One region of the Paenibacillus sp. S02 genome, then DNA from elsewhere that is predicted to be linked to it. Evidence: riboswitches for the same ligand, from Rfam matches in the RefSeq annotation. Region 1 holds a riboswitch; each other region holds the start of a gene.

Region 1 (7,499 bases):
GTCACTAGACCTCCATTTTCCGTCTTCACACTCATTCTACACTATAAATATTTTAACTAATAATCTCCTGAAAGCAAACATATACATGCTGTAGATGCTTGTCAACGGGAGGTATCCATTGTATGACCCCAGCACGCACTAAAATCGTTTTATTGTCTACACTAGCCCTCGGTCTCCTCGCAGGGACGTTATGGTTTGCCTGGCAGCCCCAATTGCAATCCGACCCGCAGTCCATAGGCCAACCACTATACGGCTCCCTGTCTGAGTCTGCGCTTGCCCCAAATATGGGCAAGCCTCTAGGGGCAAACATCCTGCCTGACCTGCCCAAGAACCCTCCACAGCCCGCTACAGAAATCCTCAGCAAACGGGTAGTAGAGTACCACATTGATGTGTCTCTGGAAAAAGGACAGGTTTTGCGAGGCACTGAGACACTGACTTGGAAGCATCCGGGCAAGAAAACCGTGAATGATCTGTATCTTCATCTATACCCGAATGCCTTCTCTTCCATGGAAACCACCTTTATGAAGGAATCCGGTGGAAAGCTGCGCGGAGACACCATGCCCAAAGACGGCTTTGGCTCCATGACGCTGACTGAACTAAAAACAGAAGACGGTTTATCTCTCATGCACCGCATCCAATATGTGCAGCCAGATGACGGTAACGCAGGCGACCGTTCGCTCGTGAAGGTGCGTCTACCCAAGCCGGTACGAGGTGGCGAAGAAATCACATTATATATGAAGTTTGAGGTAAAACTGCCCGCCATCTTCGCTCGTATGGGTGCGACAGATGATTTTGTAATGGCAGGGCAGTGGTTCCCGAAGCTCAGCGTCTACGAGACTGCAGGACAGCGTGGACGCGCCGAGGAGGGCTGGAACCTCCACCAGTATCATGGTAACTCCGAGTTTTATGCCGATTTTGGAATTTACAGCGTACGGATTCGGGTGCCTGAAACTCATATCGTAGCAGCGACCGGATTTCCCACCCGTGGTGCCGTTCGACAGAACGGCCAAAAAATATATCAATTTTATGCCGATGATGTACACGATTTTGCCTGGTCCGCTTCACCCAACTTTGTAACCGTAGAAGAACCCTTTTCTTCTGCTGAAGTCCCTGGTGTCAAAATCAAGCTCTACCTTGACCCGTCGCACAAGGAGCTCAAAGGACGCTATATGAGCGCCGCGAAGGCCGCCCTTTCGTACTACAGCAAATGGTACGGGCCTTATCCATATTCCACCCTATCCATCGTGGTTCCACCCAAATCAGGCAATGGAGCCAGCGGTATGGAGTATCCGACACTCATCACAGCCGCTGCTGCGGGTAATCTGAATCCTGGCTATAGTCTGGAACGAACATTAGTTCATGAGATTGGACATCAATATTTCTACGGAATGGTAGCCAATAACGAATTTGAGGAGCCGTGGCTGGATGAAGGCTTCACCTCCTATGCAGAGGAGCGGCTTATGGAGCAAGAATATGGGCTTACCCCCAACTTGCCATTACAATCGGGACAGGTAGCCTCCCCACAGCCGCTCAACCGCGAGTCATGGAAGTACGGCTCGGCTACTGAGTACGCGCAAAATGCCTACTCTCGAGGCAAGCTGGTACTACAGGGCATTGAACGTCAGGTGGGTATGAAAAAAATGGATCGGATTATGCGGACCTACGTCCAGACGTACCGATTTAAGCATCCGTCCTCCCATGATTTTCAACGTATCGTGGAGAGAGTCACCGGACGCTCATGGAGCCACTATTTTGAACAGTATGTATATGACGGCCAGATGGCGGACTTTTCGGTGGATCATATCACGAACCACAAGCTGGAGAATGGATATGAAGCAGTCGTGACGGTCAGCAAAAAAGGGGCGGATTACCCCAAGATTCCTGTCCAATTTACCTTCAAGGATGGTACCACGATATTCAAGGCTTGGGACGGCGCGGGCAAAAGCACAACTTTTCGGATCAAAAGTACTTCTCCCGTTTCCTATGTAACCCTTGATCCTCTATATACCATTGCACTGGAGAACAAGCATATTAACAATAGCCTAAAGGCCGAATTGGACGAAAAGCAACAAACCCGTTGGAATGTAAGTGTAACCAAGCTGTTAGAAACACTGCTTGGAAGTCTGTCATGGTGAGGTGTCTATAGATGCGGACTATTATAAAAGAGGGCTGGGCGCTGGTGCGCATACGATTCTATATCGTTATCATTTTATTTCTGTATCGACTACTGTGGGGGGTGTTTCTCTATCGGCTGGTGCAGTCTGCCGTTATCCCGCTACTGCTCCGTTATCCTGATCAGGGTCAAAACGAGCTGGGACAGACCTTGTTTTGGATGGAGAGCCAGATTGCTCTGATGGACAGCCGGGAAGTACATGTGTATTTGTGGATACTACTAGGGGCGACTGTACTACGCATACTGATCACTCCCTTCATTAGAGCCGGAATATATCAAAGCCTGCATACCGATGCGACTGAACCGCAAAGCCTGTCCTTTTTCAAGGGTATGAAACGCCATGGCATGTCGTCGCTGTTGTATTACACCATCGAGTTGGGACTGCTGCTGCTTCCCTCCTTTTGGGTAGTACCGAGACTCTACCCTATTGTAGCAGGAGCACTTCAATCTTCCTCTTATCTGCTGCATTTGTTGCCCTATGTCATGGGATGGATGGCATACGGATGGTTCATTCGGCAGTGCATCCTGTATATGCAACTGGGGACTGTCGGTGGTCACGCCATACTATCGTCCCTGCTCGCCTTCTTTCGCCAGCTCCTTCCAGCTGTCGGTATATCTCTTTTGCTTGGTGCTTGTGTGCTGCTGGTCTTCGGTCTATTTGGCACCGTGGCGATGATTTGGACTGGCATGCTGGCGCTCATTCTCCAGCAATCGTATCATTTTGTTACTAGTCTGGTCAGGCTGTGGCATATCAGTTCGCAGTACAGACTATGGCATACCGATATCTCCAGTAGAAGTTAAGCCCTGCCTTTGTGTTTTTTACTTCATTTCCGTCTGTCGAAAAATCTTGATTCATATCCGCGCAAACGACACATAACTGAATACTGTTAACAAGATCTGTTCCTTGGACATTAGGAGCAGATTTTTTTTGTAACTTTTTGCAATGAAACATTTGCCAAAGCCAGCCGTCTTTGTTACAATAATCGCAGTGAACTGATAGTAACAACTTTGTAATCTTTATTGTAACCTTTATCTCAAAAATAACGTTATTGTGAATACTGCTCTCCAAGGTGCACATCTTAAGTTAAGCCTAATTCCTGGCACCTAGGAAGCGGGGGAACCAGTTTGGGTGAATTGATCTCGCAACAGAGTGGTCATAGGGGAACCTTCTACCGAATCCTTAAGCTAACCTCGCAGGCATTGGAAGGGGTATATTTTTTTTGAAGAAGAAGCTAACGATCGCAGCTATGGGTCTTGCCATTGCCTTTACATCTTTTACATTCGGTGGCGGCAGTGCATATGCAGACTCTAAGATGGACCAGGTCATTCAAGATGCCAAAGGAACGAGCTACAGAAGCGGAGGCACTACACTCGAGGGATTCGATTGCTCCGGCTTCACAATGTATGTATTCAACAAACTGGGAATTAAACTTCCGCATCAATCCGGATCACAGTTCAAAATGGGATCTTCTGTATCCCGCGATGAAATGAGACCTGGAGACCTGGTGTTCTTCAACACTACAGGAAGAGGCATTTCCCATGTAGGTATCTTCGTAGGTGAAGGGAAATTTGCCCACTCCTCGACTTCACGTGGTGTAGTAGTTAGCTCACTGAACGAAAATTATTACGCTAACCGCTATGTCGGTGCAAAAAGAATTATGAGCACAGACGCTTACCATTCTGTAGCTTCAGAAATTCCTGATGACGACAACGTAGAATAACTAACGCACAGCAAGCTAACCCTAGCCGCAATTTGATTCTGGCCGGAATCGAATTGCGGTTTTTTATGTCCACTACATCAGCAATTATTATCATTACTGACGAACTGAAGCCTCAAAAGGTTTCAATTTTAGCGAACATCGTCGGTTTTACCGTCAGCGCTGGGGGAGCATATGAGCAGTAATTCCTTCTTATTGATTGTATACCCGACTTGGGTATGAAATAAACACGCTTGCCATTCCCCTGCAACTTGTCTACAATCTGTTGTTAATGGTTGAAGTACCTGTAAAAGGAGGATGGAACACATGCCGGCCTCAATATCTAACTATCGGATCGTACCGATGGACGAGCATCAAGCGGCTGCAATCTGTGAGTGGCGCTATGATCCACCTTATAATATATACGGTTGGCTCCCCTGGGAACAAATGAAGGCGCTTGAAGTCGAATTTGGAAGTCCCACGCTTCGCCAAGAGCAATATGTTGCTGTACTGGATGAAGAGAATAAGCTGACGGGATTTGCTCAATATTTTCCTATGATCGGTGTGACCCGGCTAGGTCTTGGAATGCATCCTGAAAGATGCGGACATGGCAAAGGCTCTGATTTTGTCCGTGCCATTGCAGAGGAAGCCCAACGACGCAACCCGAAGAATGAAATTGATCTAGAGGTACTCACTTGGAATCATCGCGCTATCCGGGCTTACAAGGCGGCTGGATTTGAGCTTACAGATACCTATGAACGCCAAACTCCCGATGGCAAAAAACCGTTTTATTGTATGGTATATCGTCCCGAGCACCAAACCCAGGTTCTATGATAAAAGCGCCTTCGGCATACAACCGCGATGTTGTATAGCGAAGGCGCTTTTATCATCATACGACAGATCATTACAAGCTCAATGACTGCTGCGCATTTTTTCAAAAGCTTCATTATATTGTTGGGCTTCCTTAATATCCACGGCCATAATACCGCCGTCGTCCCAAGAGGTCAAACGCAGAGTCACGGTCTTGTAATCAATCGTAATAAATGGATGATGATTGAATGCTTCAGATATAGCGGCAACTTCATCCACGAATGCAATCCCTTTCATAAAACTGGAAAAATTATATTTCCGAACGATCCAACGTCCTTCCTCCAGTTCCCAGCCCTCCAGTTTCTCCAGATGTGCTTCAATCTCTTCTTGTGTAAAAGGCATGTTACGAACTCCTCCCCGTTTATACGGAAGCCTTTCGACCGCTTAAATACGGCCAAAACTACGATATATTGGTGTACATATTACCACGGCCCCGTTGATAAATCCATAAGACGGACCTCAAATCAAAGGGACTGACGTCAGCTCCTCGTCTCCAATGAGTACATAGATACGATGCTGCTCCGGCTCATAGATCACAACGCCACTGCCTACAGTGATTGTGGGCTCTGTACCCAGTGCATAAAATAAGTCTTCTGCCAAAGCTTCATTGACTTCCTGACGCCCCGCCGGGTCCAGCCTGTCCCAATCTTCTGCTTCCATCTCAAAAAATTCATAGCTGTCTGGGATGCGTCCCACAGCCTCTGTCAAATCGTTCAAAATTTGTTCATACTCACGTCCATGCTTTACTCCCATGCCATTTCCTCCAATGGTTCCGCCATTCAATACATAATCACCTTATTATACCGGAAATTCGCACTTAACAAAAAAGAGAGTTTTGTCGATAAATACTATAATCCGTCTTGTAATGACGCGCTTGGGGCAAGGACGACCCCGGCGGCATGAAAGGATTCAAAATCTATTCTCATGGATGAGGTGTATCATGCAAATTTCAACCATTATCGGACTTGTGCTCGGGATTGTGTCACTGGTCGTCGGGATGATCTTAAAAGGCGCTCCGGTCGTCAATCTGGTCAATAATCCCGCTGCTTACATGATTATTTTCGTCGGAACGGCAGCGAGTATATTTATGGCCTTCCCGATGGCAGAAATCAAACGGATTCCGAAGCTGTTCAAGGTTATTTTCACCGAACAAAAACTGTTAGACCGCAAAGAGCTCATCGGTACGTTTACCGAGTGGGCATCCATTACCCGTCGTGAAGGTCTGCTCGCCTTGGAATCTAAGGTAGAGGAAATCGACGATCCCTTTATGCGTGGCGGCATGCGAATGATTATTGACGGAAATGATCAGGAATTCGTACGGGACGTTCTGATGGAGGATATCAATGCTACCGAAGATCGACATCGCTCTGGCGCGCTGATCTTCTCTCAAGCTGGTATGTACGCTCCAACGCTCGGGGTACTCGGTGCGGTTGTAGGTCTGATCGCCGCTCTGGCCGACCTTAGTGACATGGAAAAGCTCTCTCATGCCATTGCAGCAGCCTTCATTGCGACGTTGCTCGGTATTTTTACAGGTTATGTCCTGTGGCATCCGATGTCCAACAAGCTCAAACGGTTATCCAAAAAAGAAGTAGAGCTTAAATTAATGATGGTCGAAGGTCTGCTTTCCATTCAATCGGGGATATCGACGATTGCCATCAGTCAGAAACTGACGATCTTCCTGACTCCGACCGAACGGGCTACGATGACCCAGAAGGATGGCGATTCCAGTGAGTAAAAAGAGACATGAACCGCATGAAGAGCATGCTGACGAAAGCTGGCTATTGCCATATTCCGACTTAATGACCCTTCTGTTGGCTCTTTTCATTGTCTTATTCGGTATGAGCTCGCTCGACGCCAAAAAATTTGAAACTATGGCTCAATCCCTGAGTGCAGCTTTTAGTGGCGGCACTGGCGTGCTGGATCACTCGGCCGCGAATCCGTCGTCACAATCCATGGATATGGGCAAAAATAAAGAACAAGTATCACAACCCTTAAAATCGAAGGCTACTTCTACCTCTGAACTGCAAAAACAGTTGGCCCAGCGGGAAGAAGAAGATTTAAAAAAGCTTAAAAAACAGATGGATCAATATATTCAAAATAACGGCCTGACCCCGTTGCTGAATACCAAGCTAAACCAATCGCAGCTAATGATCACCATTAGTGATAATGCCTTGTTTTCATCCGGGCAGGCCGAAGTAAAGCCGGAAGCAAGAAAGCTGGCCAAGTCTATTTCTAGTATGCTTCAGCAGTTCCCTGGCTATGATGTTATCGTATCGGGTCACACGGATAATGTACCGATCTCCAACAGCCAGTTCCCGTCCAACTTTGATTTGAGCGCCAAGCGCTCTCTGAATTTCTTGCGTATCTTGTTGCTCAATCCAGATCTCGATCCAACCAAGTTTGTATCCATCGGTTATGGCGAGTATCGTCCATTGGCAAGCAATCAAGATGGTCAAGGACGCTCCAAAAACCGACGTGTTGAAATATCTGTTCTCCGCAAATATCAGAACGGGACACAAGTCATCAGTCCTACCTCAAGCTCGAGTGAAGGTTGATTATGCATATGTTATATGAACAAAGGCACCGCCGCATTTTTATGCAGCTGGTGCCTCTTTGTTTTTGCTTCCTGTACTCTGGCCCTGTCAGATACGAGGATCATACGTTGTAGGCTATATAAAGCCCCTCTGGCATTAGCTAAGCGTATAATCGAGCATCTGCCCAAGCTCCAGCTTCTCAGCCTCTGTCAGATCACGCCAGGC
Region 2 (7,499 bases), 1.4 Mb from region 1:
TTCATTCCTGTGTGTGGTCTGGTGAAGGATGCCAAACATAGAACTTCCCAACTATTAGTGGGAGAGTCCTCTGAGGCCGTGACACTTGCACGCAATAGTGAAGAATTTTATCTGCTGCAACGGATTCAGGACGAGGTTCACCGTTTTGCCATCACGTTCCACCGCGAGCAACGCGGCAAATCTATGGTAACTTCCCGGCTGGACTCTATTCCAGGCATCGGCGAGAAACGGCGTAAGTTACTGCTTAAGCATTTTGGATCACTCAAAAAAATAAGAGAGGCCAGCGTCGAAGAATTCCGGCCTCTCTCTATTGGGGATAAGCTTGCGCGTCAGATTATAGCTGCCCTTCGGGAGGAGGAGTCGTAGAATACGGCTCCTCTTTTTTAATAGGTTCAAACATAATTCGATTTGGCTTTTTAGGACTAAACCAATAAATGATGTAACCCACAATGGCTGGAAGTAAGATCCAGAATAGACCAGCGCTCACATTCACAGTGTCTCCCAGACTCATCACACTAAGCCCCATTAGAATGCTGTCAAAAATAACGTGGCTGAACATGGCGGCAATAAAGCCGTAACGCAGGAACACAAAACTGAACAGTAAACCAAGAAAAGTCAGCTCAATAGGTCTAGAAATCACCGGATAGATCGGATAAAGTGTATGTCCCAGTGCCCAAATCAGCGTGGTGATCAGACAAGCAACAAAAGTGTTTTTTACTATTTTTTTGACCATCGGAATACCAAACAGACGGTAGACAGTCTCTTCTCCAATACCTGCCATCCAGGCCATAATCGGCAGTAACCATGGATAAGCCATATTGTAAGGGGATTGCGTGGCATCTGTTGTGGAGAATGTATTAAATGTGCGCTCCAGTATAAAGAATAAGATGGATTGTACCCCGAGTAAAATAAAGGCCCACAAGTAGCCAACATACATACTGCGAAGCACATACAGCCCGTAGCCTGGCTCTTTCGCACGCGGCCATGCATTCAGTCCAACCTGACGCATAAGTCCGTCACCGCCGACCAAGGAGAAGTAGAGCGCTACCGCCATGAAGAAGGTAACACCAATCTGGAACACCATAAGAAATATAAGCATGCCCTTACCGCCTGCTTCTGCTTGCAATAAAGGCAGCATGTTCATTGTCCCAGCTATACTAGCAATGAAGTATATAATTGACAGAACAATGCCGCGTACAAATGAAGTATGTCGTCGGGTGAGTGACGCATACACAATGGCAAGTACACCCAGCACAAAACTAAATAGGGCATAACCCGCATAGGTCATCCAATTCGCCCAAAATGTTTGCTTTTCGATATAATCGGTATAGGACGACGGGGCCGAAAAGCTTTGAGAGAAGGAGCGAACATCACCGTCTTCGAAAGTAAAAGCCAGTGTAAGTACCGAGGCGCCGATTTTTTTATCGTCTACGGTATACTTTAATCCGCCTTCTTTTTCAGTGGTCGCGAGCTTCAAATCCGACGGCTTAAAGCCAAAGCGCTTGACCCATACTGCGGCTGTCTGCTCCTTGGCTTCGAGCGTCATGCCGTCCTCAGCCACACGTACAAGCCTGTTACGTGCTTGTTCATCCGTAGAAATATCAGCCTGTGTGTAATTGGTACTGGAGGTGATCCGTTTAAAGCTAACGACCTTCCCAGTGGATAAATCCACATGAATTTGCAGTTTGCTCTTCGCTGAGGATTCAGGCAGATCGACCCGAAAGGTTTCGTAAGGGTAATTTTTCTTCCATGTACGGTCGTACTGTTGAAGCAGTTTTTCTCTAGATAAATAACCGTACAAATCTGTTTCGGCCTGATAGGTCACGACAGGCTCCTCTGGCTGTGATTCAGTATAGCCCAACTCGGAGCGGGCAAAGTCCAATGCGTGTATGACCGCTTCTTGTTTGCTGATGACCTTTGCGTTCATTACTGATTCTGGACTCGGATTGCTAAGCGAGGGAATAAGCAATTGAAAGATAAAAAAGCAAATCAGGCCAATCCCGCCCAGCAAGCCTAATTTTTTGAAGTTGGCCGTGAGCACGACCGGTTTCCCGATAGGATTCATGAGTTTCCTCCTTAATCTGTAAATAAGAACATCCATTAAAGATATCATACTGCACAGGTTCCCGCCAACAGACCAGCGATATTCATGAAAATAGAGTGAAAGCACTTTAAAGTTCCAATAAAATAAGATAAGCTGCGATTAAACGATGCCCATTCGCAAAATAAAGCCAATTTCACGTTTTTTCGGCGAAATCGGTTTTGTGATCTGGATAGAGAAGGATTATAATCTTGAGGCAATGCCTATGAAATACATAGGTAATGATATACAGTTGAGCCGAATTTCTATGGGAAAACGGGGGAACCATGTTACTGGGGTGAATTTTACAGCCGATCCTGGTGGATCGGAAGTGTAAATAGGGCATACTGTGCTGCCCGAATCCGTCAGCTAACCTCGTAGGCTGTGAGCAGGAACCAAGTCAGGCACTCGGTTTTCCGGTGTCTTTTTTTGTGCGTATATGTGCGTGTAAAAGTTTGCTGAGTTAAGTCGCTGCGCGTTCCATTTGATCTTCCGATCGCTGTTGACTCTGAATTTTATTGAATTAGGAAACCCTAATAAGGTTAAAATTCAGACTCAAAGGCGAGCGCTACCGCTTCTCCAGATTCAAATGGACCGCTGCGCTGCTGCCTGCCTTAAAGTCACCAAACGTTTCATTAGGTAGTGAGGTATGAAGTATTGAGTATTGAAAGGCAAAAGTATCCGGGGGTAACAGCAATCGGAAGAACAATCTGCACCCGGAGCGATCTCCATGCTCATAATTCACCAAGTAGGAGAGAAGTGATGAATAGATGAATCCCAATGCAAGCTGGCTCCGGCTTTCTCCACCGCAGATATTCGTTGCGGGCTTTGCCATTATCATTCTAATAGGTAGTTTATTGTTAATGCTGCCGATCTCCAATACAACAGGAAAGCCACTTGCGTTTATAGACGCTTTGTTTACTGCCGCTTCCGCGACCTGTGTTACAGGGCTTGTCGTAAAGGATACGGGGACCTTTTTTACAACCTTTGGTCAAGTTGTTATCGCTGCGCTCATTCAGATCGGCGGCCTGGGCTTTATGACTATGGCTACCTTGATCGCGCTGGTGTTCAAACGTCGGATTTCCTTACGGGAGCGCCTCATTTTACAGGAAGCGATGAATCAGACCTCTGTCGAAGGAATTGTCGGATTGATTCGTAAGGTGCTGCTGTACTCGCTGGTCATTGAGGGCGTATGTGCTGCAATATTTGCGATTCGCTGGTCGTTTGATATGCCTGTAGGCAGGGCGATTTATTTTGGGATTTGGCATGCCATCTCCATGTTTAACAATGCTGGTTTTGACTTATTCGGGCACTTTCGCAGCCTGACAGGTTATGTATATGATCCGATTGTTAATTTTACAGCTATGTTCCTGATTATTTCAGGCGGCATTGGTTTTGTAGTGATGTCGGACCTGGCAGAATATCGCAAGCGCAAGAGACTGTCCTTGCATACTAAGGTGGTACTCAGCATGACGGGCGCTCTGATTGTAGTCGGCACGCTCGTGATTTTTGTATTTGAATTTACGAATCCAAAGACTCTTGGCTCGCTTGATTGGGGTGGTAAACTGCTGGGATCTTTATTCCAGTCCGTTACCCCTCGTACCGCAGGTGCCAATACACTGGACATTGCAGGCTTGCGGCAGGCTACGCAGTTTTTTATCATCATACTCATGTTTATCGGCGCTTCTCCTGGCTCTACTGGAGGCGGGATTAAGACCACAACATTCGCGCTGCTCATTGGAGCCGTGATTTCGATGCTGCGGGGACGTGAAGATATTGTGCTGTTCAGGTACCGACTTGCGCAGGGACGAATTTACAAGGCTTTGACCATTACATTGCTGGGGCTGCTGTTCGTGATCGGGGTGACCATGATTTTGTCGGCAACCGAAGATCATCATTTTTTGATGATCTTGTTCGAGACAGTGTCTGCGTTTGGTACGGTGGGGCTGTCGATAGGGCTTACACCTGATTTGACAGTCATAGGCAAGCTGGTGATTACCCTGACGATGTTTGCAGGTAGACTGGGGCCACTCACGCTAGCTTATGCACTGGGGCCGAAAAAGGGTAAAGAATTATATCGTCATCCGGAAGGCAAAATGATTATAGGATGAATCATTTCATGATATGTAGTATACATTTCGTTGGTTTAATCATTTCAGGATTTTGCAAAATTCGATACCAGTCGCTCCGAAGTGCAAGATATAGACGAACTAAACCATTTCGATCTATATCTTGTTCATTGGAAGTCGCTTATGGGATTTTTGCAAAATCCTCATTTATGAAATTGATTCAGATAAGGGAGTTTTCGAGTAGATATGAAAACGCAGCAGTTTGTAGTTATTGGCTTGGGGCGGTTTGGCTCAAGCCTGGCTTTGCAATTGGTGGATATGGGGTGCGAGGTGCTAGGCATTGACCGGAATGAGGATGTTGTGGACAGTATGAGTGAGATGTTGACACATACTGTCGTGGCGGACGCTACTGATGAAGACTCATTGCGATCACTGGGCATCCGGAATTTCGATTGCGGCATTGTTGCTATTGGTGATGACATTCAAGTAAGCATCCTGACCGCCATTTTGCTGAAGGAGCTGGGTGTGAAAAAAGTCGTAGCCAAAGCCATATCTGTGCTGCACGGGCGTGCGTTAGAGAAGCTCGGTGTGGACCGGATTATTTATCCAGAACGGGATATGGGTATCCGGGTAGCTCATCAGCTAGTCACGCCTAATTTGCTCGATTATTTGGAGTTGTCCAAAGAATACAGTATTGTGGAACTCAATGTACCTGCATGTCTGAATGGCAAAACGCTAGCAGAGCTAAATGCCCGTACTCGCTTTGGTTGTAGTGTCGTAGCGCTTCATACGGCGAACGGTATCCTGATCGCACCGACGGCTATGGATCGGCTAAAAGCAGACGATATTATGGTTATCATCGGCTCGAATGACAATATCGGTCGCTTTGAGGATGAGGTTGTTAATGTTAATGAAGAGGGTTAACCCTCTACACCATACGGTAGCCTGCAAACGACGCACGTGTCTCGCTAATCCAGCGTCGTGCTGTCGGACCGAGATCGGTCGTCTCCGAGTAAATGAGGGAGGTCGTTCGGCGTGTCTCCTTCAAATCGGGCAAGTACAATGCAGTGAGTCCATTATCCCGCAGCAGTTCGCTGCGCAAATAGGATTTGGGTAGCAAGGCAGAAGCCTTACAGGTTGGAAGCAGGCGTACAATTGCCTCGAAGGAGTCGATTTCCATGCGGATATCCGGCATGATGCCGCTGCGCTGGAACAAGTCATCCGTCAGACTGCGGTACCAGGTTCCTTTGGAGAATATAATCATCGGCAATCCTTGTAGTTCTTTCATCGAGGCCGTTTCTGTCTTGACGGTTAATTCATGTCCAATGGGAACAACAAGCTCCAAATGATCATCAAATAGCGGAATGCAACGCAGTCCGGCTTCATGAATGGCAGACCCGACAATACCGGCGTCTGCTTTTTTATCACGTACAAAGGCGACGATTTCATGGGTTTTACCGGTGAGCAGCTTCAGCTCGGTTTGAGGATGCTTGCTCATGAAAGCTTCGACGAGGGTAGGCAGCGTCGTTTGGAGTGTCGTGAGGCTTGCGCCGAGTGTAAGCATACTCTGGGCTTCATTTTTGTGCTGGGACAGCTTTTGTAAGAAGCGAAGCTGTCGTTGCCGTTGCTCTAGCGCGAATGTATAAACAAATCGGCCAGTGGACGTAATTTCGAGCCGTTTGCCCCGACGATCAAAAAGATTCACACCCAGCTCTTCCTCCAGCTTGGCAATTTTGCGAGACAGGGCAGGTTGGGACAGATTCAGCAGTTTGGAGGCTTTATTCAGGCTGGACTGCTCGACAATGACGGCAAAAGCGTTCAAATCCTCAAACAAATCATCCACTTCCTCTCTATATGCAAAAAAGACATAATAATTAATACGTATATTGCAATTCCATTATAAGCCGAAAAGGAGTAACATGAAAGCGACACAAGATGTTCACACTTTTGTTTTTCCTTATAAGGGACACCTTGTTGGACATTTCCTGTCGGGAACTGTCATTTTATATGTTATATTACTATTGAAAACGCTATTATTGGGAGAAGGGAGCATGACCTATATGAGAGGATTTTATTCCAGAAAGCTGCATTCGCTTCTTGGCGTCATTCCGTTGGCTCTATTTTTTGTTGAGCATTTGGTGACGAACTTCACAGCGGTGGAGGGCGGCAAGGAAGGATTTAATCGCAGCGTGGCCTTCCTGAATGGTTTGCCGCTGGTTATTGTGCTAGAAACGTTATTCATCTACTTGCCATTACTGTTCCACGGAATTTATGGCTTGTATATCGCTTATCAGGCTGACCCGAATGTCAAAAGGTTCGGCTATTCACGTAACTGGCGCTTTCTGTTCCAGCGTATTTCTGGCGTCATTACATTTGTATTTATTATCTGGCACGTATACGACACACGTTTTCAGGTGGCTCTGGGTAAAGTAACCCATGAGGAGCTAGGCGGTGTCATGCATGGCATCGTGACGAACCCGGTTTATTTTATTTTGTATTTAATCAGTGTCGTTTCGGCATCCTTTCACTTTGCTAACGGACTGTGGGCATTTATGGTCAGTTGGGGGATTACTGTGGGACCACGTGCGCAAAAAGTATCTTCTTATATCTGTATGACCCTGTTCGTGGTGGTGTCTATCGGCTTCATCGCTTCCCTGCTTGCATTCCGCAGCGCGGAATTTCAGGAAACGGCAACTGCCTTGGTGCAATGCAGCGCTTTTAAACAGCTACTGTAAATGAGTCATACCCATTATACATCGTGTTGAGATTCTATTTTTAAACGTAAAAGGGGATTTGGTTAAAATCCTGAAAAAAAGGAGTGAGCAGAAATGGCAGCATCCAACATTATCGTCGTGGGCGGCGGTCTGGCAGGTCTAATGGCTACGATCAAGGCGGCAGAGGCGGGAGTTCACGTTCATTTATTTTCTTTGGTTCCGGTCAAAAGGTCCCACTCCGTTTGTGCTCAAGGCGGCATCAATGGTGCGGTAAATACCAAGGGTGAGGGAGACTCACCCTGGATTCACTTTGATGATTCGGTCTATGGCGGGGACTTTCTGGCCAACCAGCCTCCGGTAAAAGCGATGTGCGAAGCGGCTCCGGGGATTATTCATCTCATGGACCGCATGGGCGTCATGTTTAACCGGACACCGGAAGGACTGCTGGACTTCCGCCGCTTCGGCGGTACCCAGCATCATCGGACCGCCTTTGCTGGTGCAACGACAGGACAGCAGCTTCTGTACGCTCTCGATGAGCAGGTACGGCGCTGGGAATCTGCTGGTTTGGTGACCAAGTATGAAAACTGGGAGTTTTTACAGGCTGTACTGGATGATGAAGGCATCTGTCGAGGGATT
Region 3 (7,499 bases), 100 kb from region 1:
CGCTCAATAAGTGGTATTCACCGAGGAAAATATCATATGTATTTTCCCCAGAATAAATTGAACGCGGTAAAAGACAGGCTTCCTGCCGAAATAAGGAATTATTTTGTCAAAGAATAGACAACTATATAGAAATGTAAGTAAAAAAAGGAGATGTAAACCTTGGATTTATTCGACACTCATACTCACTTGGATGCGCCACAATTTGACGAAGATCGTGAAGAAGTTATAGCACGTGCTGTCGAATCAGGAGTAACACGGATGATCAATATCGGATTTAATCGTGAGACCATTCCATCCACCATGAAATTGGCCGAGACGTATGATTTTATTTATGCGGCAGTTGGATGGCATCCTCAGGATGCTATTACAATGCAGGAGGGCGATTTAGAATGGATTGCATCGTTATGCAGTCATAAGAAGGTTGTAGCCATCGGAGAGATCGGTCTGGATTATTATTGGGATACATCACCGAAGGATGTTCAGCATCGGGTGTTTCGAAATCAAATTGGTCTGGCTCGTGAGCTCAAAATGCCCATTGTTATCCATAACCGGGATGCGCATGAAGATATTGTTAGGATTTTGCGCGAGGAAAAAGCGAGTGAGATTGGCGGAGTCATGCACTCCTTTTCGGGTAGCTGGGAGACAGCCAAAATGGTGCTGGATATGGGATTTCACCTTTCCTTCGGTGGTCCAATAACGTTCAAAAATGCCAAGCAGCCAAAAGAGGTGCTCGCACAGGTGCCGCTGGATCGTCTACTCATTGAAACGGACGCTCCCTACCTGACGCCGCATCCGTTCCGCGGGAAGCGAAATGAGTCCGCACATGTGAGACTGGTAGCAGAGGCTGCAGCCCAAATCAAGGGAATTACAGTGGAGGAATTAGTGTCAATAACGACCCAAAATGCCTTGGAACGATTTGACATTCAATGAAAAAGTGAAGAAATCGATTAAAATAAAGAGATAGACGAAGCTAATCATGAATTTGTTGCAGGAAACTCGAGAATATTACAATATTTTAACCGAATATTTTGAAAAATGTACTTGAAACCTGCTTTACAACATGCATAGAAACAGGATATCATCTTTTCAGTGAATTGTTGTTTGAATGTAAACATCAACAAGTCATTTCATGAACCAGTCTCGCTGAGTCCCTTTTACAGGGAACGGGGGAACCGATATGGCTTACATTACGTCCGGCGTATGTGCAAGAAGGGAACGTCTCTTCCGCCAGCCGGCTCGACCGAAATTCTTTTCCCGGATGGGATTGAATAGGTGGAGGAGCCGTATTTCGATTTCTTTCTGGGTCTTCGGGGTGAATGTGAAGGCGACCGCCATGAGCGGTTGACCCAAGCTAGGGCGACTCTCTACGTCCGAACCCGACAGCTAACCCCGTAAGCGTAACAAGAGAGAAGCCATCTCGTGCATGAGTTTTCCCGCATATTCACACATGCCGGAAGCCACGAAAGAGCTCTCTAGTCTCTTTCTCTGGCTTTTTTTGTTGTGAATAAAAGAAAATCTGTCATCATACTGTGGTTAAACAGGGGAGGACAGCATGCCGCGAAGACGGGTACATGGTGCAGGACAGTCGCAGTTTGGGCTTGTCTTGTAGAAAATCTGTTATAGTCACGTCAAATCTCAACTATGTCTTACTCCAGACGGCGGGCTATGTAAGGAGGACGGAGGAAATGGGCATTTTCCAAAAAGAGGAGACCCATGAGTCACGCTCATCCAGCATGTCTTACGTATTACGTTGGAAGCAAGAGAATGTGCGCCAGGCTGCCTTGGTTGCTATTTTTCTAATCGCGCTAACGATTATGATTTCAATTCTGATGTACACGCAATCTAAAAAACAAGTCTTTTTTGTCATCGATGGCAAGGCATCTGCGGTAGAAACCCGGGAATCCAAGCTTCAAGATTTGCTGAGCGAGCATTCCATTTCACTTCAGCCGCATGATACAGTTTCCATGCCGCTAAATGGAGCAGTACAGGATGGGGATCGCGTAGTCATTAAACGTGCCAATCAAGTTAAAGTATCTTCAGGCAATGAGACGAAAAAGCTGTACACAACAGAAAATACAGTAGAAGGTGCCATTCGTACCTCGGGCTATAAATTATCGTCAACGGATAAAGTTTATCCTGCGTTGGACGCCTCTGTTTCGTCTAACATGGACATAAAAATCGTCCGTGTGAAGAAACAGCAGGTCGAACAGAAAAAACAGGTGCCTTATCAGGTCATCAAAACGGCCGATCCGAGTCTTTATAAAGGCGATAATCGGGTCATTCAAAGCGGCAAATCGGGTGTGGTAGTCCAGCACGTTCAAAAGGTATACCATGATGGAAAGTTGGTATCCAAACAGCTGGTTAACAAGGAAGTTGCACAGAACCGTGTGGATAAGGTCATTGCTGTAGGAACGAAGAAAAAACCGGTCGTTCTTGCTGCTTCCGTCGGTCCCAATGATGCGGTTAAGGCAACAACGGTTAGTTCGGGCAGTGCTGTCCGTAAAGCAGGCGTCAATTTTAAATATAGCAAAGTTTTACAAAACGTCTCCATGACGGCGTATTCCTCACAGGAGCCAGGGATCGGTACACGTACTGCATCCGGCACGCGTGTCACGGAAGGACGCACCATCGCTGTCGATCCGAGTGTAATCCCAATCGGCTGGTGGGTGTATATCGAAGGGGTGGGCTTCCGCCGTGCGGAGGATACCGGTGGCGCGATTAAAGGCCACAAAATCGATGTGTATTATGAGAGTTTAAGCCGAGCCAACCAATTTGGTCGTAAGCACGGTAAAACCGTATATGTTATCGGACCCGTAAAGCCAGAAATCAACTAAAACAGGTTGTGTATGTTGAGGGCAATGCGATAGTATTAACAACATAGTTATGCCATGCTAAGAAGAGGATATCCTCTTCTTATTTTGTTTTCAAAAGCAGGGAAAGATAAATATAGCTTGCTGTGTAGCAGTGGAGGGAAACGCAAATGATCAAGGAAGTGATCGTGGTAGAGGGCCGGGATGATACGGTGGCCATTCGCCGCGCTGTTGAAGCGGATACGATAGAAACTGGCGGCTCAGCCATTAATAAAATGACGCTGCGTAAAATTGCATTGGCGCAGGAGCGGCGGGGGGTCATCATTTTAACCGATCCCGATCATGCAGGGGAGCGCATCCGTAAGATTATCGCTTCCAAGGTACCTGGCTGCAAGCAGGCCTTTATACCCGAGGCAGAAGCAACGCGCAAAGGAGATATTGGCGTGGAGAATGCCTCACCGGAAGCGATCAGACACGCTCTTGCACGGGTCCATACGACAGTGGAAGGTGCCGACCCGCTGATTGAGTGGGCGGACCTGATTGATGCTGGACTCATCACCCACCCCAATGCTGCTGCACGCCGTATGGCCTTAGGGAATGTGCTGGGTATTGGTTATTGTAACGGAAAGCAGCTACATAAACGGCTCTCTGTATTTCAGATCAGCCGCGAGGAATTTGCCGGGGCGCTGGCACAAATTGAAAGTGAAGGATTGTGATATCCGTATGACAGGGATTCAAGATATAGCAACACCGCGGCGTACGAAGGACATTATTCAACGGCACGGTTTTTCGTTCAAAAAGAGTTTGGGACAAAATTTCCTGATTGATCAGAATATTCTCAATAAGATTGTAAATGCTGCCGGATTGGATGAGACGAAGGGCGCACTTGAGATCGGTCCTGGGATTGGTGCTTTGACCGAGAAGCTGGCACAATCGGCCAAGGCAGTTACCGCTGTCGAGATTGACCAGCGGCTACTGCCAATTCTCGAGGAAGTGTTGGCCCCTTACGAGCATGTGAAGGTACGTCATGGAGACGTGTTGAAGCTGGATTTGCGCGAGGTGTTCGCAGCCGATTTTGCAGAAGTGAGCAAAGTAAGTGTCGTGGCTAATCTACCGTACTACGTTACTACACCGATTCTGATGAGGCTGCTGGAGGACAAGCTCCCTTTGGAGAATATCGTTGTTATGATCCAAAAAGAAGTGGCTGAGCGCATGGCTGCGTCTCCTGGTACGAAGGATTACGGTAGCCTGAGCATTGCGGTCCAATATTACAGCGAACCTGAATTAGTCTGTATTGTGCCGAATACAGTATTTATTCCCCAGCCGAATGTGGAGTCTGCAGTCATCCGGTTGCGTGTACGGGAAGCCCCTCCAGTGGAAGTGGTGGATGAGAAGCATTTCTTTGAAGTGGTTCATGCTGCTTTTGCCCAGCGTCGTAAAACCATTTCCAATAACTTAAAAAGCCGTTTCTTCACCAAAGAGAACAGGGACACGCTGGAGCCGTTGTTGCAACAAGCTGGTATTGTACCCTCCCGTCGAGGAGAAACGCTAAGTATTGAGGAATTTGCGCGTCTCAGCGCTGTGCTGTTGGAGGCAGGTATATCCTAAGCTGGAACCAAACTGTGCATTCACCCATACGATATAGGAGGGGTGATACAGTGTGATGAGTTTAGGAGACTTGGTCGTTCGGAAATCGTACGGCGGAGATGTCACGTTTCGTGTTGAGGACATCCAGCGGGATAAAGCGATCATTAAGGGAATAGAATTTCGGCTGCTGGCCGATTCCCCGGTGAACGATCTGGTCAGAGTGCCTGCAGACCAGATTAGCGGTAAGACTCAGCAGGCCCACATTAAGGCTGGTGAGTCTCTTAATCTGTTGCAACGGGCACGCCAGCAGCAAGCTGCTCGTAGTCAGGCAGCTCTGGTTGGGGACTGGAGTGATCCGGTCGAGTCAACGTATTTTGAAATGCCGGGAAAGGTTCTTCATCTGGATGGAGATCCCGGCTATTTGAAAAAATGTCTCAGTTTATATGAACAGCTCCGTGTTCCTGCAGAGGGACATCACGTTCACGAATCGGCAATGGCGGACACGTTGTACCGATTGCTTCCCCGTATCCGTCCGGATATCGTAGTCATTACCGGACATGACGGTGTGCTGAAGCAGCCACAGCCTTACGATTTGTACAGCTTGAAAAGTTATAAAAATTCGCAAAATTTTGTGGCGGCGATTCAGGTAGCAAGACAATATGAACGTCATCTGGATTCGCTGACGATTGTAGCGGGGGCGTGCCAGTCCCATTTTGAGGCGCTGCTACGTGCGGGAGCGAACTTCGCCAGCTCACCAGGGCGTATCCTGATTCACGCGCTGGACCCCGTTTACGTGGCTGCCAAGGCGGCCTTTACTTCGATCCGTGATACGGTCAACATGGGAGACCTGTTTCACCAGACAATCAGCGGCAGTCGCGGAGTGGGTGGAATTGAAACTAGGGGAAGCTATCGCATCGGCCTGCCGAAGCTTGAAAATTTGTCTACGCTTAAAGTAACGCCTTCCGCAATCTAGGATTCAAATGTGCCAATAGGATTAATCTGAACAAAAAGCCTCTGCTTTCAGAGGCTTTTTGTCATTTTTTTATAAATTATTCCTGTTCGCAAAAAAAAAAATTGACAACTTATTTTTCGTGTTGCTATAATATTTAGCTTGATTTGACAATCCCTCTAAAATTCGTTATAATGGACAAGGAAAGAGGTGGTCGTTAGGCAATGGCTAAAAATACGCTGTTGGAAATCAAACGCAGTCTCGACGCACATGTAGGGCAAAAAATTTTGCTGCGGGCTAACGGCGGACGCCGTAAGACCGTCGAACGAACTGGTGTCTTGGAAGAAACGTACCCTTCTGTTTTTATCGTCAAGCTGGATCAGGAGCAACAGACGTTTAAACGTGTCTCCTACAGCTATGCTGACATTCTTACCGAGTCGGTGGAAGTCAGCGTATATGATCCCGACTCCCATACAAGTGTAGTCGAATATTTTGAAACACCTTAATTAATTTCGTGATTTATACCAGCTTTGCAGGTTTAACGACGGCTTCGTCATTTCAAATGACGGGGCCGTTTTGTATATACAGAGCAGGATGAAGCATGACATCTCTGCACATACTAAGCCGGGAATGATCTTCCTTATTCCATTGCCGAAGGAGGCGTATGTATGAGCCGAAGAAGACGGAGTGTCATGTCGGAGGAGCTAAAGTACGAGTTGGCCAAAGATCTTGGGTTTTACGACACGGTCAAGGAAGAAGGCTGGGGAGGCATTAAAGCCAAGGATGCGGGCAATATGGTCAAGCGGGCTATCCAACTTGCCGAGCAGGCAGCTTCCCGCAAATCGTAGCCAACGGTGGTGCTGATGAAAAGCGGGGATATCCGGGATTAGACCGGGTCATCTCCGCTTTTTTGAACCTCATGACTTGACACGCTGAGTCTGATATAATATGTTAAGCTGTCTTGAGGGAAAAGTTGAAGGTGGGTGAACGCCTTGAAAATATATGAAAAAGCACCGGCGAAAATCAATTTAATGCTTGATGTTCTACGTAAGCGGGACGATGGTTATCACGAGGTCGAAATGATTATGACCATGGTCGATCTATCTGACCGATTGACGATGTCCGAGTTACCGCGTGATACCATTATTATTTCAAGTCAAGCCGGGTACATACCATTGGATGAAAAGAACTTGGCTTTTCAGGCTGCGCGTCTGATCAAAGAACGTTATAACGTGTCTACGGGCGTCCACATCCATCTGGATAAGCATATCCCGGTGGCGGCAGGGTTGGCGGGTGGAAGTAGTGATGCTGCCGCAGCGCTGCGTGGACTAAACAAGCTATGGAAGCTGGGCATTTCGGATGCAGAATTAAGGGTGCTGGGTGCTGAGCTGGGCTCAGATGTACCTTTCTGTATTACAGGGGGTACAGCTTTAGCGAGCGGACGCGGAGAACTGCTCAAGCCACTTCCGAATCCGCCACAATGCTGGGTGATCCTTGCGAAGCCGCCGATTAATGTATCGACGGCTGAAGTGTATGGTCGTGTCAAAGCAGACCAGATTACGCACCACCCGTCTGCCCGTCAGATGGAGCATGCGATCCGTAACGCTTCTTTTACCGAAGTATGCAACGCGCTGGGGAATGTACTTGAGGATGTAACACTAAAGCTGTATCCAGAGGTAGAGCATCTTAAAAGCTCCATGATCCGCTTAGGAGCAGACGGTGTGCTGATGTCAGGTAGTGGACCTACGGTGTTCGGACTGGTATCGAAGGAAGCCAAAGTGCCACGGATTTATAATGGACTAAGAGGTTTTTGTAAAGATGTGTATGCAGTACGACTTTTGACCTGATTTTAGATAATTTTTTCTTATTATAGTGGTAATTGTTGTACAAATACGTACGAAGATGATATATTTACTATTAAATATTCGGATTTTACTATACCACTTACATTCCGCCAGCAACCGGCCAGTCCGCCGGTGCTTTACTGTACAAAGCGGGCGGCAGGAGAATAGATCGCGAGGAATTGTTGTGAAAAAACTTAAAAGAAGCTCACGATTGGTGGAAATGACGCAATTTTTGTTGTCACGGCCGCATACGCTGGTGCCTCTTACTCATTTTGCGGATCGCTACGGGGCAGCTAAGTCGTCCATAAG

Evidence for each region. Region 1 has a riboswitch for cyclic di-AMP ahead of KAI36_RS00535 (C40 family peptidase). Riboswitches for the same ligand answer to the same signal wherever they lie in the genome.
Region 2: linked by a shared signal. The riboswitch ahead of KAI36_RS21430 (TrkH family potassium uptake protein) and the one ahead of KAI36_RS00535 (C40 family peptidase) in region 1 are both predicted to bind cyclic di-AMP.
Region 3: linked by a shared signal. The riboswitch ahead of KAI36_RS00140 (resuscitation-promoting factor) and the one ahead of KAI36_RS00535 (C40 family peptidase) in region 1 are both predicted to bind cyclic di-AMP.

The regions. Positions count from the first base shown of each region.
Region 1 covers NZ_CP073682.1:131,634-139,132, reverse strand. Annotated here, with positions in the region: gene KAI36_RS00545 (M1 family metallopeptidase) at 123-2,135, shown strand; gene KAI36_RS00540 (hypothetical protein) at 2,147-2,974, shown strand; cyclic di-AMP (ydaO/yuaA leader) riboswitch at 3,251-3,388, shown strand; gene KAI36_RS00535 (C40 family peptidase) at 3,394-3,894, shown strand; gene KAI36_RS00530 (GNAT family N-acetyltransferase) at 4,198-4,704, shown strand; gene KAI36_RS00525 (4a-hydroxytetrahydrobiopterin dehydratase) at 4,783-5,082, opposite strand; gene KAI36_RS00520 (hypothetical protein) at 5,200-5,493, opposite strand; gene motA (flagellar motor stator protein MotA) at 5,681-6,475, shown strand; gene motB (flagellar motor protein MotB) at 6,468-7,295, shown strand; gene rluF (23S rRNA pseudouridine(2604) synthase RluF) at 7,431-7,499, opposite strand, start outside.
Region 2 covers NZ_CP073682.1:4,821,320-4,828,818, reverse strand. Annotated here, with positions in the region: gene uvrC (excinuclease ABC subunit UvrC) at 1-366, shown strand, start outside; gene KAI36_RS21445 (CPBP family intramembrane glutamic endopeptidase) at 335-2,065, opposite strand; cyclic di-AMP (ydaO/yuaA leader) riboswitch at 2,327-2,479, shown strand; gene KAI36_RS21435 (hypothetical protein) at 2,649-2,921, opposite strand; gene KAI36_RS21430 (TrkH family potassium uptake protein) at 2,851-4,191, shown strand; gene KAI36_RS21425 (potassium channel family protein) at 4,396-5,073, shown strand; gene KAI36_RS21420 (LysR family transcriptional regulator) at 5,078-5,983, opposite strand; gene KAI36_RS21415 (succinate dehydrogenase cytochrome b558 subunit) at 6,210-6,884, shown strand; gene sdhA (succinate dehydrogenase flavoprotein subunit) at 6,978-7,499, shown strand, end outside.
Region 3 covers NZ_CP073682.1:28,907-36,405, forward strand. Annotated here, with positions in the region: gene KAI36_RS00130 (HD domain-containing protein) at 1-117, shown strand, start outside; gene KAI36_RS00135 (TatD family hydrolase) at 160-930, shown strand; cyclic di-AMP (ydaO/yuaA leader) riboswitch at 1,132-1,414, shown strand; gene KAI36_RS00140 (resuscitation-promoting factor) at 1,686-2,834, shown strand; gene rnmV (ribonuclease M5) at 2,981-3,526, shown strand; gene rsmA (16S rRNA (adenine(1518)-N(6)/adenine(1519)-N(6))-dimethyltransferase RsmA) at 3,534-4,418, shown strand; gene yabG (sporulation peptidase YabG) at 4,474-5,370, shown strand; gene veg (biofilm formation stimulator Veg) at 5,571-5,852, shown strand; gene KAI36_RS00165 (small, acid-soluble spore protein, alpha/beta type) at 6,015-6,194, shown strand; gene ispE (4-(cytidine 5'-diphospho)-2-C-methyl-D-erythritol kinase) at 6,339-7,193, shown strand; gene purR (pur operon repressor) at 7,375-7,499, shown strand, end outside.